DNA from 4 places in the Pseudoalteromonas spongiae UST010723-006 genome. Region 1 is predicted to be linked to each of the others. Evidence: predicted binding sites of a transcription regulator. Region 1 holds the regulator's gene; each other region holds the start of a gene.
What was found. Region 1 encodes sigma-54, which starts transcription at its own class of promoters, with help from an activator protein. Its sites were predicted from a motif close to GTTGGCACGNNNNTNGNNT; they were not measured.
Positions count from the first base shown of each region.

Region 2: a site for sigma-54 is predicted at 1,793-1,811, ahead of PSPO_RS14555 (DUF4097 family beta strand repeat-containing protein). Genes of this name have one in related genera too.
Region 3: a site for sigma-54 is predicted at 1,435-1,453, ahead of flgJ (flagellar assembly peptidoglycan hydrolase FlgJ). Genes of this name have one in related genera too.
Region 4: a site for sigma-54 is predicted at 1,866-1,884, ahead of fliE (flagellar hook-basal body complex protein FliE). Genes of this name have one in related genera too.

Region 1 is NZ_CP011039.1:2,864,170-2,868,482, reverse strand. Features, by position in the region: gene rapZ (RNase adapter RapZ) at 1-203, opposite strand, end outside; gene ptsN (PTS IIA-like nitrogen regulatory protein PtsN) at 219-674, opposite strand; gene hpf (ribosome hibernation promoting factor) at 676-963, opposite strand; gene PSPO_RS13195 (RNA polymerase factor sigma-54) at 986-2,482, opposite strand; gene lptB (LPS export ABC transporter ATP-binding protein) at 2,561-3,286, opposite strand; gene lptA (lipopolysaccharide transport periplasmic protein LptA) at 3,283-3,801, opposite strand; gene lptC (LPS export ABC transporter periplasmic protein LptC) at 3,803-4,313, opposite strand, start outside.
Region 2 is NZ_CP011040.1:8,525-12,837, reverse strand. Features, by position in the region: gene PSPO_RS14570 (MAPEG family protein) at 35-436, shown strand; gene PSPO_RS14565 (GNAT family N-acetyltransferase) at 463-1,032, shown strand; gene PSPO_RS21685 (hypothetical protein) at 1,093-1,239, opposite strand; gene maoP (DUF413 domain-containing protein) at 1,226-1,564, opposite strand; gene PSPO_RS14555 (DUF4097 family beta strand repeat-containing protein) at 1,877-2,638, shown strand; gene PSPO_RS14550 (hypothetical protein) at 2,845-3,135, opposite strand; partial or broken gene PSPO_RS14545 (DUF3465 domain-containing protein) at 3,313-3,504, opposite strand; gene PSPO_RS14540 (DUF3465 domain-containing protein) at 3,759-3,968, opposite strand; gene PSPO_RS14535 (DNA recombination protein RmuC) at 4,190-4,313, opposite strand, start outside.
Region 3 is NZ_CP011039.1:836,163-840,475, forward strand. Features, by position in the region: gene flgH (flagellar basal body L-ring protein FlgH) at 1-265, shown strand, start outside; gene PSPO_RS03925 (flagellar basal body P-ring protein FlgI) at 274-1,368, shown strand; gene flgJ (flagellar assembly peptidoglycan hydrolase FlgJ) at 1,503-2,492, shown strand; gene PSPO_RS03935 (FlgK family flagellar hook-associated protein) at 2,492-4,313, shown strand, end outside.
Region 4 is NZ_CP011039.1:987,398-991,710, forward strand. Features, by position in the region: gene PSPO_RS04650 (sensor histidine kinase) at 1-325, shown strand, start outside; gene PSPO_RS04655 (sigma-54-dependent transcriptional regulator) at 334-1,731, shown strand; gene fliE (flagellar hook-basal body complex protein FliE) at 1,920-2,252, shown strand; gene fliF (flagellar basal-body MS-ring/collar protein FliF) at 2,272-3,984, shown strand; gene fliG (flagellar motor switch protein FliG) at 3,977-4,313, shown strand, end outside.

The sequences.
Region 1 (4,313 bases):
TCTATTTCCTCTGGCTCTTTAGTCATATTACGAGCATCAACACTCACTGCAATTTTGTCGTATTTATCTGAAACTGAGCGGATCAACGAAGGCAATAAATTAACAGGAATATTGTCAACAACATAATACCCGAGATCTTCCAATACTCTGAGTGCGACTGTTTTTCCTGAACCAGAACGACCACTGACTAAAATAAGTTGCACTTACATCTCCCTTAGTTAACTCGCCTCACTACTAATGATTTGATATAGCTGATGATTATTTTCAGCGTGACGTAGTTGACGGCAAAACTGCTTATCTTTTAGTTTATCAGCGATGGTGGCTAAAGTCTGCAAATGTTGCTGGCACTTTTGTTCTGGTATGAGCAGTACGATAAAAATATCAACGTCTTTATCGTCGATGGCATCAAACGGAATAGGTGACTGATTTACAATTAAAAAGCCAATGGTATTTTGTAGGCCATCAATGCGGCCATGAGGAATGGCGAGGCCTTTACCAATACCCGTGCTACCTAGTTTTTCGCGTTGCAGCAAGGCTTCAAGAAACTCTTGAGAAGTAATATCAGGGGCTTGCTGATGGGCAAGGTCGCTAATAAATTCAAACAGTCTTTTTTTGCTATTAAAAAGGACCGCGGTTTTAGCGCAGTCCTCAGCAATAATATCGGTTAATTTCATTTTAGTGGCGAGAAAGTTTCTCTTTGTGCTTAATTACTTGGCGGTCTAGTTTGTCGACCAGGCCATCGATTGCTGCATACATATCTTGATGCTCGGTAGAGGCAAACAATTCGCCACCGTTAACATGCATAGTAGCTTCTGCTTTTTGTGATAGTTTTTCAATATCTAGAATAACGTGCACGTTATTTATATGATCAAAATGCCTCTCTAGTTTTGCAAATTTGTTAGTGACATAGTCTCTTAAAGAATCAGTAATTTCTACGTGACGACCTGTTAAGTTTAATTGCATAAGCATTTTCCTTCTATTTGGTCTAGATCAGGCTCTTGCGCTGATTAGACGGTGGTATGGATAGCGACTCACGGTATTTTGCGATAGTGCGTCGCGCCACTTTAATTCCTTGTTCTGCTAGTAAGTCGGTAATCTTGCTATCACTTAATGGTTTAGCTGGATTTTCCGCCGCAACTAGCTTTTTGATCAGTGCTCGAATCGCGGTAGATGAACACTCACCCCCATTTTCCGTGCTAACGTGGCTTGAAAAAAAGTATTTAAGCTCATAAATGCCACGTGGTGTATGCATGTATTTTTGCGTTGTTACACGCGAGATAGTCGACTCATGCATCTCGACCATTTCGGCAACGTCGTTTAAAACCATAGGTTTCATTGCTTCGTCACCATATTCAAAGAATGCCTGTTGTTGTTCAACAATGCAATTGGCTACTTTTAATAAAGTATCATTGCGACTTTCTAAGCTTTTAATAAACCATTTTGCTTCTTGTAAATGGTTGCGAATAAACTGGCTGTCAGTGCTTGATTTCATCGAGCGAGTAAGCGCAGCATATTGTTCATTCACGCGGATCTTTGGCATGCTATCGTTGTTTAAATCAACGCGCCAGCGTCCTTTAATTTTCTTTACTGAAACATCGGGAACCACATATTCAGGTTCTTCTTTTATGATGCTTTCAGCTGGTTTTGGATTAAGGCTATGTATTAATGTTAAGACTTCTTTTAACTCAGGCTCCTTGAGTTTAGCCTTCTTCATTATTGTACGATAATCACGTAATCCTAAAAGTTCCATATGGTTTGAGATTACGCTCTTTGTTTCGTTTAGCCAAGGGGTATTTTTGTCGTACTGATTGAGCTGGATCAATAAACATTCTTGTAACGAACGAGCAGCAATACCAACAGGGTCAAAGAGTTGAACGCGTTTAAGTACAGCTTCAACTTCGTCTAGTTCAATTTGTTCTTGGTCGTCAGATTGCTGTACCGCTTCTAAAATTTCTTCGCTACTTTGTGTTAAATAACCTGAATCGTCTACCGCCTCAACAATGGTGGTTGCGATCATCTCGTCGGTGTCGCTGAACGGCGTTAAGCGTAATTGCCACATTAAGTAATCTTGCAATGATTCGCTGGTTGAGCCTTGATACACAGTATCGTTGTCAGGAGCTGGGGCGTTACTGACAGAAACAGGTGCGGCGCTGATATAATCATCCCACGACACATCCATAGCTAAATCGTCAGAAATATTCTCGTTGCTAAGTGCGTCGCTTGATTCTATTTCACTTTGGCTTGGCGCTGCTTCAACATCATCGCCATTTATTGATTCGTCTTTGTTTGACTCAGTGTTTTCGTTGTTTTGTTTATCGTCACTGTAGTCAATGTCTTCTTCAAGTAAAGGATTGGCATCAAGCGCTTCTTGAATTTCTTGCTGCAAATCTAACGTACTCAGCTGCAACAAGCGAATAGCCTGTTGCAATTGTGGAGTCATTGTTAGTTGCTGCCCAAGGCGAAGCTGTAAAGATTGCTTCATGTAGTTATTCTAATCCTTCTTTCGATTTCAAGCCGCTAGTTAACAATTCAATTCCAAATTTAAGGCCTATAACTATTACTATAGTCTGAATTGTTCACCTAGGTATACATCGCGTACTTTTTGGTTGTTTAAAACGTCTTCAGCTGTGCCAGATGCGATTAATTCGCCGTGAGAAACAATGTAGGCTTTTTCACATACATCTAAGGTTTCACGCACGTTGTGGTCTGTTATTAACACGCCAATGCCGCGATTTTTCAAATGCTCAATTATTTTCTTTATATCTATCACTGAAATAGGATCAACACCAGCAAAAGGTTCATCTAACAGGATAAATTTGGGGTTTGCGGCTAATGCGCGCGCAATTTCCACACGACGACGTTCACCGCCCGACAATGCCATACCCTGTGAATCTCGGATATGGCCAATGTTAAATTCTTCTAATAAATCATCGAGCGCTTCTTCACGTTGCACACGATTAAGTTCTTTGCGTGTCTCTAGAATCGCCATGATGTTTTGATACACAGTAAGCTTTCTAAAAATCGACGATTCTTGCGGTAAATAACCAATACCTAAACGGGCGCGACTATGCATTGGTTGCAATGTAATGTCATTATCGTCAATACGAATAACGCCATTGTCGCTCGGTACTAAACCAACAATCATGTAAAACGTCGTTGTTTTACCGGCACCGTTAGGACCAAGCAAACCAACGATACTACCAGCTTTCACTTCTAAGCCAACATTTTTTACCACTTGGCGTGATTTGTAACTTTTAGCCAGCTTTTCGGCAATTAATGTGCTCATTGTCCGCCTTGTTCATTTTGCGTATTGATGATGGTTTTTACTTGGTTAGTTGAGTTTTCAGCTTTTTTAGACGTCACTGTTTCAGCAGCGCGATCATAGATGATGGTATCTGCTGACATCATGTCGCCATTTTGTTGAAATTTAGCGCCACCAGACATTGTAAATAATGATTTAGCCACGTCATAAGTGACTTTTTTAGCACTTGCGACAATGATTGATCCATCTTCTTGTTCAGCACTAAATTTTACCGGATCACCACTGGCAATAAGTAATTGCTGGTTATCTCCTAACTCTGCTCGTTTATGTGCTTCAAGGTAATCGGCGGTGATGGTCATATTGCCATGCTTAATTTGTACATTATGGCGAAAAATACCGACATTTTCTTTTAAGCGAGCAGCTTGCTCATCGGCGTCAATCTCAAGTGGATGCTTAAGTTTGATCTGCTCAGCGATAGCGTGTCCACTTGTGATACACAAAGTGACAGCTAGTCCAGCGATTGACAGTAATTTCGTCATGTTATTGGTCATAATAAGTGGTCTTTGTATGGTTTATTAACTTAATAACTTGCTCTTCTAAATTAGCATTGAGGCCTTGTCCTTTAATTTCAAGTCCCGGACCTGTCATTTTTACTTCGGATTGAGAAGTCATTAGTTTGCTATTAATTAAATATTCTACGCTTGCCGCTTCAATTGTATTGAGCATGATATTGGGCGTTAGACTTTTGGCAATAACGTTTTGTTCCAAAATGAGCTTTTCGTTATTGTAGAGCGTGGCTTCATCGGCTGTGAGCTGCCACACACCTTGTTCTGAAAAAATAGTAAATTGTGGTTTTTCAAAGTGGGTAAACCCCAAATCTTGATACATCGACATTTTTCGCGCCATCACTTTATGGCTGACAGTACCAGATTCATTAAAGTTGGTTTGTTTTAAGTCGGTTGCAATGTAATCAGGAATACTGGCAACGTTTTCAACAATCGGTTTTGGTTCTTTGGGAGTAAAGAAGTAAGGCAACCAAAGCCAAACCATG
Region 2 (4,313 bases), on a different replicon from region 1:
AGAATTAAATACTTAAACAAATAAAAGGCTCTGTATGATCTATGCAATGTTTGGAATGGTTTTATTAACGTTTGCCGTTGGTATTGTGGCCGTTACCACTCGTATTAAAAGCGTTAAAAATGGCAGCGTGAAAATTAAATATTATCGCACAATGGAAGGCCAAGACGTGCCCGAAAAATTAACCACATCAACGCGTTGCTTTAACAACATGTTCGAAGTACCGGTATTATTTTATGTTGTCTCTACCTTGTTTGTGAGCCTAGAAATTACGAATGGCTTAGCGCTCACCTTGGCTTGGAGTTTTGTTACTTTTAGAACGTTACAGGCCTTTGTACACCTTACCTATAACAATGTACTACATCGCATGTTAACGTTTTGGGGTGCTGTGATGTCAGTGCTGTCAATGTGGGTTATTTTGCTCATTCAAATAGCGTAACCCGTGCAAAGAAACAAGGAGTACTAATGCAGACTAATCTACAATTTCCAAATTTAGACACATCACGATTAACACTAGACACACTAACAATCGATGATAACGATAGGTTATTTTCGATTTTTTCAGATCAAGCTGTGGTTAAGTTTTATAATATTGAAGCATTTACATCCAAGCAGCAATCTCTTGATTTAATAGATTTCTTTAATCAACGATTTAAACAGCAGGAGGGCATTCGTTGGGCTATTCGCCTCAAAGAAACTGGCGAGCTAATTGGCACATGTGGTTTTAATTCGTTTAATTCAAAAATGCACAATACAGTGATTGGTTATGAATTTGCTAGTGATCATTGGGGAAAAGGGTATGCCACCGAAGCGTTAAACGCGATTATTACACTAGTTTATTCAGACAACTCACCATTTGGTGAACTATATCGCATTCAGGCTGATACCATGTTGGGTAATGGCGCGTCTGAATCAGTGCTTAAAAAGCTTGGCTTTAAACAAGAGGGGATCCGCCGTGCAAGTGGTTTTTGGAAAAACCAATATCACGATTTAACGTGCTTTGGTTTACTAAAGCCCGAGTTTACGCCACGTTAAATAAGAGCGGCCAGAAAGCTAACTCGGGCCGCAATTATCATCAAAGATTAAGCGCTTTTATTAATCGCGATCATCCCAGTCATGATCATCAAATTTTTTACGCTTATTTTTATTGTCAAATTTGGCTTTCAGCTTATCGCGCTTTGATTTTCGGCCAACTTTTGTTTTTTCTAAATAGCTATCTTGTTGCAAACTACGCTTCATCATATCCCTCAAATGAATAATGTTGTTCTGTACGTGAACTATTCGCACTGGCTCTGTGCGTTACGCTGTGAACAGCTTTTATGTATTTTCGCCAGAGCTTTACTTCATAGCTGTTAGAGGCAATATTAGACTGCATACAGGCCACAAATTCCGATTCAGCAGCAGATTCAGGATTTAAATTACCTGCGCTTAGCCCATTCAATGTGTCACCGTATTCAACTAAAAAATTAGCCTCAGAAATAGTAAAAAAGCCAGAACGCTCAATGCCACCGGCAAAATGCTCATCGTCATAAAACTTTCGTCGTCCAGCGCGGATCGTGTTTGTCATAACAATATTCTCTTATATTTGGGGCTGTTATTCGGCGATAAAACTAGCCAACAAATATGAAAGATAAATGACACTTTTAAAAAACATTCAATACAGTAAATATGGCGTGAACGCGCATAGTTGGTCAAAATGACAAAGTTCGAATGGCAAAAATTACTAATAATTCGTTTGATTGTTTTCTTTATTTTATTAAATAAGAATAAAACCTTATTATTCAATTAGTTAAATTTTGGCCTAGTGATTGCTTTAAATTGCTATTAGTCACTCAACACGACAATGAATAATAAAAATAATTCATTAGAAGGGAACATCATGTATAGAACATTTTCAGCAATTGCCATGGCAACACTGCTTTCAGGTTGTATTGTGCATATCGGTGGAAACACCAATTCTGCAGATACTCACATCGAGCGAGAATTAGTGCTAAACGCAAGTCAATTGTCTACACTTATCGCCGAAACTGGTGCTGGGTCACTTAAAATTATAGGCTCAGACAGCAGCGATAAAATTACAGTGAATGCCGACATTTATACCAGCGAAGATCTAAATTACGAACTTTCTTTAACCCAATCTGGTGATACTGCAAAACTCGTTGCAATACACGATATTCAAGATGGTTTACGTATTCACATCAACCAAGGGCATAGCATCGACCTTGTCATCACCATGCCAAGCAAGCTAGCACTCGAACTCGATGATAGCTCTGGCGATGTTACAATCAACGGCTTAAGTAACACCATTAAGGTAGACGATAGCTCTGGTGACTTAACCATTGATGGCGGTAAATCAGTATACGTCGACGACAGTTCTGGCTCACTTTACATAAGCAATATTCAAGGTGACGTTGAAATTGACGATGGCTCGGGTGATACCCAGGTTGAAAACACCAAAGGTGCAGTCACCATTGAAGATGGTTCAGGTGATTTACTTGTTAGAAATGTTACGGGCACAGTTAAAGTAGATGATGGCTCCGGCGATATTACCGTAAACGGTGCGGGTGGATTGATTGTTGAAGACGATGGTTCTGGCGATTTAAATATCGATAATGTAAAAGGTGAAGTTAAAATCGATTAAACGGGTTCCACTAACTAGCAGGTGAAGTGTAAACCCCCTTTATACTATTTCATGCCTGTTGTGCTGTTAGGTTTGCTCCATTTTATCGTTCAAACCTAACAGCCAAGTTATTATAAATATACTAAAGCAAGCGTTTCGCGCACTAGAACAATCCCAAAACGAGTAAGGTTTGATATTAAACCAACACAGTTACATAGTTTGCATTTTTATTGTGTACGTTTTTTTCGTTTCTCTTTTAAAAGTAAAGCCACGCCTGCGCCATAGAATACGGTGAAAAAACAGAAGCCAAAACTCAACATAACATACCTAAAAATATCACTTTCAGCGGCATAACCACTTAAAATCCATGATAAAGAAAAAGGTAACACCACAATAGACACACCTCCACCACGAGCGGCCTTTTCAAATAGCGATTGCAGAGGTGAACAAAAATAAATAAGTACTGGTAAAGCTGTTAAGCCTATCATTACAAGTTCAAATTCTGTAAAGCTATCCATAATTCACAACTCCTTTAGTGAAATAAATACTTATCAAATGATAAGGTGTTTGTAGTCAAAACCGATGAAAATCACTTTTAAAAAAGCAAGTGTATAACTAGCTAATATGCAAGATATACTCATAATATCTCGCGTTTACAATACATTAGGTAGTGATTAATCCTATTTTCAAGTCTTTTACTCGTAAACTTTGCCTTTATGTTTAAGCCATCCGTGAGCATGTTTATTTCGCGGATCTTTGTGTGTCCAGTGCATCACGCCACCTTTTTTAGTCCACTCATATTCACCGTAAAACTCTACCTTATCACCCACTTTTAAGTTCGAAATGCGCGGCGCTAAATCAATATTATGTGCAACGAGTAGGGTTTTTAGAGCGTGGTAACGTTTACAGTCTGTTTCTGCAGCAGTTTGTTTGACATTTAGACAAGGCAGAGCGATTGTGGTGTAGTTATTCTACATAAATGAGCGATAACGCAGCATAAATGCCAAACACGCGCTGCCTGTAAGGTTCAACCCAAACCGTTATGCTCTTTGTTGCCACTTTTTGACTTAGCCCACTAGGCCTACTAAGCGACGCCGCGATCAAAACGGTTTGGATTTGAACAGAATTTAGACCGTAAATGTCACCACGCTCTAGCTAAACGCAAAATAAATTTTTGGTGTCTTGAGCCATTATTATCATCAGGCAAAACACGTAACACTGTGCCTGAACCTTTAACTTGTATATCACTTTGCTGATTTTTATAAGCGTTACTGAGCTGACGATCATTTGCGTGTAGGTTGATAGCGGTTAAGAAAAAACCAACTAATAAAAGGGCAGTGAAGTGTTTCATTTTCAATCCTTTGAGTTACTACTAGAAAGAGTGAGTATAAAATTAATGTGCTTTTTGACGAAGCCTGTTTGTTGGCCTTTGCGTTTCAAAAATCCAGAAATTACATTTAAAGTTTAACTGTCAACAAAGTTATTTACTGAAAATGACACATTATTGGTGGTTTTGGCAAACCATTTAAAACTGTAAAGGGGATTTACACTTCCCCTTAGTACTTTTATAACTTACTCACTTTGCTCAAAATTTAATTCAAGTTCGGCCTTCTCAATGAGTTCTTTTGGCAGTTCTTTTTGTACAGCTACGCCTAGTTCTTTAAATTCAGCAGCTTGTTTAATTAAGTTACCTTTG
Region 3 (4,313 bases), 1.1 Mb from region 1:
TAATATTTCAGTTAATGTGATGCGTGTATTACCAAACGGTAATTTAGTTATTCGCGGTGAAAAGTGGCTTACGCTTAATACCGGTGAAGAATTTATTCGTTTAGAAGGCATCGTTCGTCCGAAGGATGTTAGTGCTGACAATATGGTGATGTCTACCCGTATTGCAAACGCACGTATTCAGTACTCTGGTAAAGGGGCACTGGCAGATGCACAAGAAGCAGGCTGGTTAGCCCAGTTCTTCTTAAGCCCATTAAACCCTTTTTAGGAGGTCGCATGCGTAATTTTGCTATTGGTTTTATCGCGCTTCTTAGCCTTTTTAGTTTCCCAACAACAGCAGAACGCATTAAAGATGTGACTGTTGTTGAAGGGGTACGTAGTAACCAGCTTGTTGGTTATGGTTTAGTTGTTGGTTTGCCTGGCACAGGTGAAAAAAGTAGCTTTACCGAGCAAAGTTTTAAAGCCATGCTAAGCAGTTTTGGTATCACGTTACCAGCAAACTTAAAGCCTAAGATTAAGAATGTGGCAGCAGTAGCTGTACATGCAGATTTACCGCCGTTTGTGAAACCGGGTCAAACAATCGATGTAACCGTATCGTCAATTGGCAGCGCATTAAGCTTGCGCGGTGGTACATTAATTCAAACCTTTCTAAAGGGCGTTGATGGCAATGTGTATGCAATTGCACAAGGCAGCATGGTGGTTAGCGGATTAGGCGCCGAGGGTGCTGATGGCAGCAAGGTATTAGTAAATACACCAACTGTAGGACGTGTTCCAAATGGCGCGATTGTCGAACGTGCGGTCGCATCGCCGTTCAACCAAGGTGATCACATTACATTTAATTTGCACCGTCCTGATTTTTCTACTGCAAAAGCCTTATCTGATACGATTAACGATTTAGTAGGCCCAAATACTGCCACAGCAATGGATGCAGCGTCGGTTAAAGTGTTAGCGCCACGCGACCCAGCGCAGCGCGTAGCTTACCTTGCTACTTTAGAAAATCTTGAATTCGAACCAGCTGATAACAGTGCAAAAATTATCGTTAATTCGCGTACAGGCACTATCGTGATTGGTAAAAATGTTACTTTAGAACCCGCAGCAATCACCCATGGTGGATTGACTGTCACGATTGCAGAGCAGCAAAACGTTAATCAACCCAACGCACTTGCTGGTGGGCAAACGGTTGTTACCGAACAAAGCATTATTGATGTTGCCCGCGATGATACCCGTGCTTTTGTGTTTGACCCAGGTGCGAGTTTAGATGATCTCGTGCGAGCGATTAACGAAGTCGGCGCGGCGCCAGGTGATTTAATGGCAATACTTGAAGCGTTGAAAGAGGCGGGCGCAATAAGTGGCCAACTAATCGTGATTTAAGTTTACAGATTGTTACTTGAGCCCTGCATTGCAGGGCTTTTTTGTTTAGCGCTTTAATTTTATTTCCTTGGCTTGATTTTTGCATTGGTTTATCAGTGTGTTTCGTAGCCAATTTATTGAATGAGAGCTGACTTATGGATGGTAACAACATAAATCATCAACAAAGTTTCTTTGACTTGAGTAACTTAGATTCTTTACGTCAAGAAGCGCTGCAGGGCGATCCTGATAAAAAAGCGCTTAAGCAAGTCGCAGCTCAGTTTGAATCGATTTTTACCCAAATGCTATTTAAAAGTATGCGTAAAGCCAACGAAGCATTTGAAGACGAAGATAGCCCGTTTAATGAAAGCAGCGTTAAATTTTATCGTGATATGCACGATCAACAGCTTTCTATGGAACTTTCACAAAGTGGTGCATTAGGGCTTGCCGATATTATTGTCCAGCAACTTTCACCCACGCCAGGAAAATACACCCCTGCAAGTTTGTTTTCATCAAGCCAAATTGCGCCAATGCAAAAGCCTTCATTGAATACTGCAAATACAGATTCATCAAAACAGATAAATACTACAGGTGAAGAAACAGCCTTTGATAATGAGCAGTCGTTTGTTTCTGAGCTTTGGCAGCACGCTAAAAGCGCAGCTGAAAAAATAGGGTTAAGTCCTGCTGTTATGTTGGCGCAATCTGCGCTTGAAACAGGCTGGGGAAAACATGTGATTACTAAAAGTGATGGGCAAAGCTCAAATAATTTTTTCAATATTAAAGCTGACCGCGCATGGCAAGGTGATAAAGCTGCTAAAGCTTCGCTTGAATTTGAACAAGGCGTCGCTGTTAAAAAACAATCTAATTTTAGAGCGTATAACAGCATTGCTGAAAGTTTTGATGATTTTGTTAACTTTTTACAGCAAAACCCACGCTATCAATCAGCACTTAAAACAACGTCAGACCCATCTCAGTATCTTGATGAATTACAAAAAGCAGGGTATGCCACTGACCCTAATTATGCAGACAAAATTAAAGATGTGCTAAAGCGCAGTGAATTTACGCAAGCACTCAACGCTGTCGCTTCAGGAATAAATGTAAACGATATGATGAAAAGTTCGATAACAAGTTTAGGAGGCACTAACTAATGTCTTTTAATCTACTTAATATTGCAAACTCAGGTGTACGTGCAAGCTCAGAGTTACTGCAAACTACCAGTAAAAACATTACCAACGTCAATACCGAAGGTTATGTTCGAGAGCGCACAGAACATAGAACACTGTTCGATAATCAAGTTGGACTTGGGCAAACTTTCCGCTTAGTGAATAGTTTTGCACAAGAGCAGCTTAATCGCGATATTTCCAATGCGGCTTTTTACAACCAAATCGTTAGCGAGTCCGCGCGAGTAGATAGTCTATTTGCTGAAGAGTCTAATAGTCTCGGAACGAGCATCAACTCGTTGTTTGGCTCGTTACAAGATAGTTTAAACCAACCATCGTCTAATGTTAGCCGTTCCCTGTTTTTTAGTAATGCCCAAGGTTACATCGATCAGCTTAACCGATTATCGGGTATCGTTTTTGATCAAAAAACCATCGTTAACGATCAGCTCGAGATCTATGCGAATGAAGCTAATTCACTTATCACTAAGATTAGCGAGCTAAACTTATCAATTGCATCGGGAACATCGGGGCCTGATGGCAGTGCTCTAAATAGCACTATCAATCAGCGTGATTTGGCAATTAAAGAGCTATCTGAATATATAGACATTGAAACACTTGATGGTCCAAATGGTGAAAAACTGGTGTTTATGGGCACGGGTGAAGCTGTTGTAATGGAAGATGGCGCGTTTAACTTATTTTCAATTTCTGGTGATCCTGATCCCAATTTTAAAGATTTAAAATTAGATGTGGATTCAGGCAAAGCCATTCCGCTTGAAGTCAATACCAGTGTACTAAAAGGAAAAATTGGTGGGCTACTAGCTTACCGTGAGGAAATACTGATTTCGTCACAAAACAAGTTAGGCCAATTGAGCCTAGCAATGGCGGATGCATTCAATCAGCAAAATAGGCTTGGATTAGACGGCGATGGCGAACTTGGTGGCGATTTATTTACCATTCCAACCGCTGGTGCTTATTCCTATGCAGCAAACACGGGTACGGCTCAAGTAAGTGGAACCATTGAACCGGGTAAAGGTAGTGAATTACCGCCAAATGATTTTTTAATTGAATATACAGCAGTGAACCAAATTACAGTTACTGCGCTTGATTCATATGGCGATCCAATTGGTACACCTATTGTTGCAGCTGTTGCTGCTGGGCAGGCTAATTCGGGCACAGCGGTAGGCGGAGAGCTTTTTGGTTTGCAAATTAATGTAGGAGCTGGCGCTGCAGTTGGTGATAAATTTGAACTTAAACTTAACTCAGAGGCATCGACGAGCTTCGAGCTTGCAACCATGCGACCGGAAGATTTAGCGTTAGCTTCACCGATACGCACTAACAGCGACTTAGCTAACAGAGGATCAGGTAATATAGCGTCAAGCACTGTTTCTGACACCACTGCACCAGGATTTAATCCAGGTCCACCGCCAGCTTTAGCCAATGGCACCATTACACTAACTAAAACGGCAAACCCTAATGAGTTTACAATTACAGATGGTGCACCACCCGTAACGAATACGGTTGTTTTAACACCGCCTTATGACAATGTTTTGGCACAAGCAGGTGCACCATACAATACCTATGGTTTTGATTTTAACCTTGAAGGTATAGCAGAAACGGGTGACTCATTTACGATTGAGTTTAATACTGATGGCTTTGACGATAGCCGAAACGGTCTTTTACTGGCAGAAATTCAAAATCGAGAGTTAGTTAGGTCAAGTGCTATCGTAACCAATGGTGATAACCTCACTAAGATTAATGAAGCATACGGTAATATAGTGACTGATGTTGGTATGAAAACTGCGCAAGCTA
Region 4 (4,313 bases), 1.3 Mb from region 1:
CAGTGCAATTAGCAATTTAGTGCACAATGCGGTGCAAGCTTGTGGCCAAGGTGGAAAAATTGAGTTAAGTGCAACGCGGTCTGAAAAATTCGCAGATCACGTCAAAATTTCGGTGAAAGATAACGGCACGGGGTTAAGTGAAACGGCTATCCAACAGATCTTTGAGCCGTTCTTCACCACTAAATCACACGGTACCGGGTTAGGTCTTGCCGTGGTTCAATCGGTTGCTAACAGCCATCAAGGGTTTGTAAAAGCAGGCAATAGTGAGCTTGGTGGGGCTGAGTTTAACTTGTACCTACCGATTATCTCTAAAACAGCATGTTAGGAGTGATTATGAACGATGCAAAAGTATTAGTCGTAGAAGATGATTCTGGTTTACGAGAAGCGTTAGTCGATACCCTAGCATTGGCTGATATTAATTGTGTTGAAGCCGACAGTGCCGAACAAGCAATTATTAAGCTTAAAGAAGGCGGTATTTCAATGGTGGTCAGTGACGTGCAAATGGGCACTATGTCAGGTATCGATTTACTTAAAAGTATTAAGCTTAACTACCCTGATTTACCTGTGTTAATGATGACAGCTTACGCGACTATTGATGATGCGGTTGAAGCGATGCGCTTAGGAGCCATTGACTACATGGCGAAACCATTCGCACCAGAAGTGTTATTAAACATGGTAAGTCGTTATTTACCAGAAAAAGAAGCCATTAAAGATGGGCCAATTGTTGAAGACCCAGCTAGTAAAGCGCTGATGCAACTTGCAGAGAAAGTGGCGAAATCTGATGCATCCGTTATGGTGCTTGGGCCAAGTGGCTCAGGTAAAGAAGTGATGGCACGTTATATTCATGATAGTTCACCGCGTGCAGAGCAGAACTTTGTTGCGATTAACTGTGCGGCGATTCCTGAAAATATGCTAGAAGCCACTTTATTTGGCTATGAAAAAGGCGCGTTTACTGGCGCTATTCAAGCATGTCCTGGTAAGTTTGAACAAGCGCAAGGTGGCACTATTTTACTCGATGAAATTACTGAGATGGATTTGAGCCTACAGGCGAAATTACTGCGTGTACTGCAAGAGCGTGAAGTGGAGCGTCTTGGCTCTCGCAAGACCATTAATTTAGATGTACGTGTGCTTGCAACGTCTAACCGCGACTTAAAAGAGGCGGTGGCGCAAGGCGTTTTTCGCGAAGATTTATATTATCGCCTTAATGTTTTTCCGCTCGAGTGGCTGCCACTTGCTGAGCGTCCAGGGGATATCGTCCCGTTGGCTGAGCATTTAATTCAGCGTCATAATAATGACATGCCGGTGCAGTTTGACGCACAAGCTAAAGAAAAATTACTTAGTTACAACTGGCCAGGTAATGTTCGCGAGCTTGAAAATGTTGTGCAGCGCGCACTGATTTTGCAAAGCCATAAAATGATTACCGCAGATGATATTTTCTTAGGCTCGGTAGCAAGCATGCAACCAACAAGCCTGTCGCCAAAGATACAGCTGACTTGTGAAGAACCTGAGCAAGTAGCACCAGACGTCGCAACTGTGCAATCAACCCAAGTAGATGATGCTCAGGGTTATAAACAAGAGCTTAAAGATAAAGAAAACTCAATTATCTTAGATATGCTTCGCGCGTGTGATGGCAAGCGTAAAGACGTTGCTGAGCGTCTTGGTATGAGCCCGCGAACACTACGTTATAAACTTGCAAAAATGCGTGAGATGGGAATTGAATTACCTGCATAAAAAATCATTGTACTGAGCACAACAGATACACCTACTTTTTAAATCGAGCCTCTGACTGGAGGCTTTATTTCTGTCTAAACTTTATCAAAGTCAAAAAAATGCCATTATAAACTCTTGATTTTAAATGTTTTATTTTTGGCATCAAGCTTGCATTAATCGTATTAAGTCAATTTTTACGGTTTGTTAGTATGAACATTTCACCAAACAATCTTTATCAAGAAATGCAGTCACTTGCGGTAGAAGCAAGTAACTTTTCTAAACCGAAACAGCCTATAGAATCTATTCAAGGTAGCTCACAGGTTGAATTTAATAATCTATTAAAAGATGCGCTCGATACGGTTAACGGTTTACAGCAAGACTCTAAAGCGAAAGCAACGGCGTTAGAAATGGGTGACCGCAATGTGTCACTGGCTGAAGTAATGATCGCATCGCAAAAATCTTCGGTGGCGTTTGAAGCAACCGTTCAAGTGCGTAATAAGCTTATTGAAGCTTATAAAGACATTATGAACATGCCTGTATAAGAAATAGTGGAGTAGGGTTGTGGCTAATACATCAACAGATTTATCAACACTAGATGCTAACGACTTAGGTGTCGGCGATGTAGGTGGTGGTAATCAAGAACAAAAATCAGGGTTTCTTGGCAGCTTAAGTGGTGTTGATGTAATGCGCCAAGTCACGCTCATTATCGCACTAACAATTTGTGTCGCAATTGCCGTATTTATCATGATTTGGGCGAAAGAGCCTGATATGCGCCCTCTTGGCAAAATGCCAATGGATGAACTGATCCAAACGCTTGAATTCTTAGACGCACAAAAAGTGGAATACAAGCTCGATGGCAATGTTGTTTCAGTACCGGTTGAAGCGTATCAAAATATTAAGTTGTTGATGGCTAAAGAGGGTCTTGAGCAAGTACCTTCATCGGGCACCGAAATTTTAATGCAAGATATGGGCTTTGGCGTGAGTCAGCGTCTAGAGCGTGAGCGTTTAAAGCACTCACGTGAGCAGCAGCTTGCACGTACTATTGAAGAGCTTAGTAAAGTAGCGCGCGCTAAAGTTCTATTAGCGATTCCAAAAGAAAATGTCTTTGCTCGCCGAGAGAAAAAGCCAAGTGCAACGGTTGTATTAACGGTAAGACGCGGTCGTACACTTGACGGTGAAGAAGTTGATTCTGTTGTAGATATGGTCGCCTCTGCGGTACAAGGGTTAGAGCCTAGCCGAGTAACGGTAACAGACCAAAATGGTCGCTTACTTAACTCGGGCTCACAAAACTCACTTACCGCGCGTTCGCGTAAAGAATATGAAATTGAACGTAAACGTGAACAAGAATACTTAGAAAAAATCGATTCAATTATGATCCCTGTTGTTGGTTTAGGTAACTATACTGCGCAGGTCGATCTAGTGATGGATTTCAGTTCAATAGAAGAAACGCAGAAGCGTTTTAACCCAGACTTACCTGCGGTACGCAGTGAAATGACACGTGAAGACACCAACATTGGTGGCCTTGCGGTGGGCATTCCTGGTGCGTTAACTAATCAACCGCCAGTTAACTCGCAAATTCCAGAACAAACAGGCGATGAATCAGCACAAAACACATTGCCAAGTAGAAACAGTAAAGAAGCAACCCGTAATTATGAACTCGATACCACCATTTCACATAAGCGTCAGCAAACCGGTGTGATCCGTCGTATCAGTGTATCGGTTGCGGTGAACTACACAAACGGTGTAGCTGAAGGTGGCGAAGCGACACGCGATCCGCGTACTCAGCAAGAATTAGCGAACATTCGCCGTTTATTGCAAGGTGGCATCGGCTTTGATATGCAGCGTGGCGATGCGTTAGAAGTCGTGACGATTCCGTTTGTACAAGAAGAATTCAGTGAAGCGATTGAGCTACCAATTTGGGAGCAACCTTGGTTCTTCAAAGTAATCAGACTAGCTTTAGGTGCCTTGGTTATTATCGTGCTTATTCTTGCAGTAGTGCGTCCAATGTTACGCAAGTTGATTAATCCAGAAGACACGACAGAGGATTATGATGACGCAAGCCTATCAGCAGGTGTAGACTTAGGTGATGATACCATTGATATGCTAAGTCAAGAATTTGACGAATCGGCAGTCGGCTTTAGCCCAGATGGTACGTTACAATTACCAGACTTACATGGTGATGAAGACTTACTGAAAGCAGTAAGAGCATTAGTGGCAAATGAGCCAGAACTTTCTTCTCAAGTAGTTAAAGCGTGGTTAACTGAAGATGACTGATCAAGATACGCAAGTAGCAGAACAAACAACAAGTAGCGGCTTTGACGTAGATAAACTTGATGGTGTAGAAAAAGCATCGATTTTATTACTGAGTTTATCTGAAGAAGATGCCGCACAGATTTTAAAGCACTTAGAACCAAAGCAAGTACAAAAAGTAGGTATGGCGATGGCGGGCTTGGATGATTTAAGCCAAGACAAAATTGCCGCAGTACACAAGCTGTTTATCGACCAAATCCAAAGCTTTAGTACTATTGGTTTCCAATCTGAAGACTTTATCAAGAAAGCGCTTACCGCAGCGCTCGGTGAAGAAAAAGCAGCGAACCTAATTG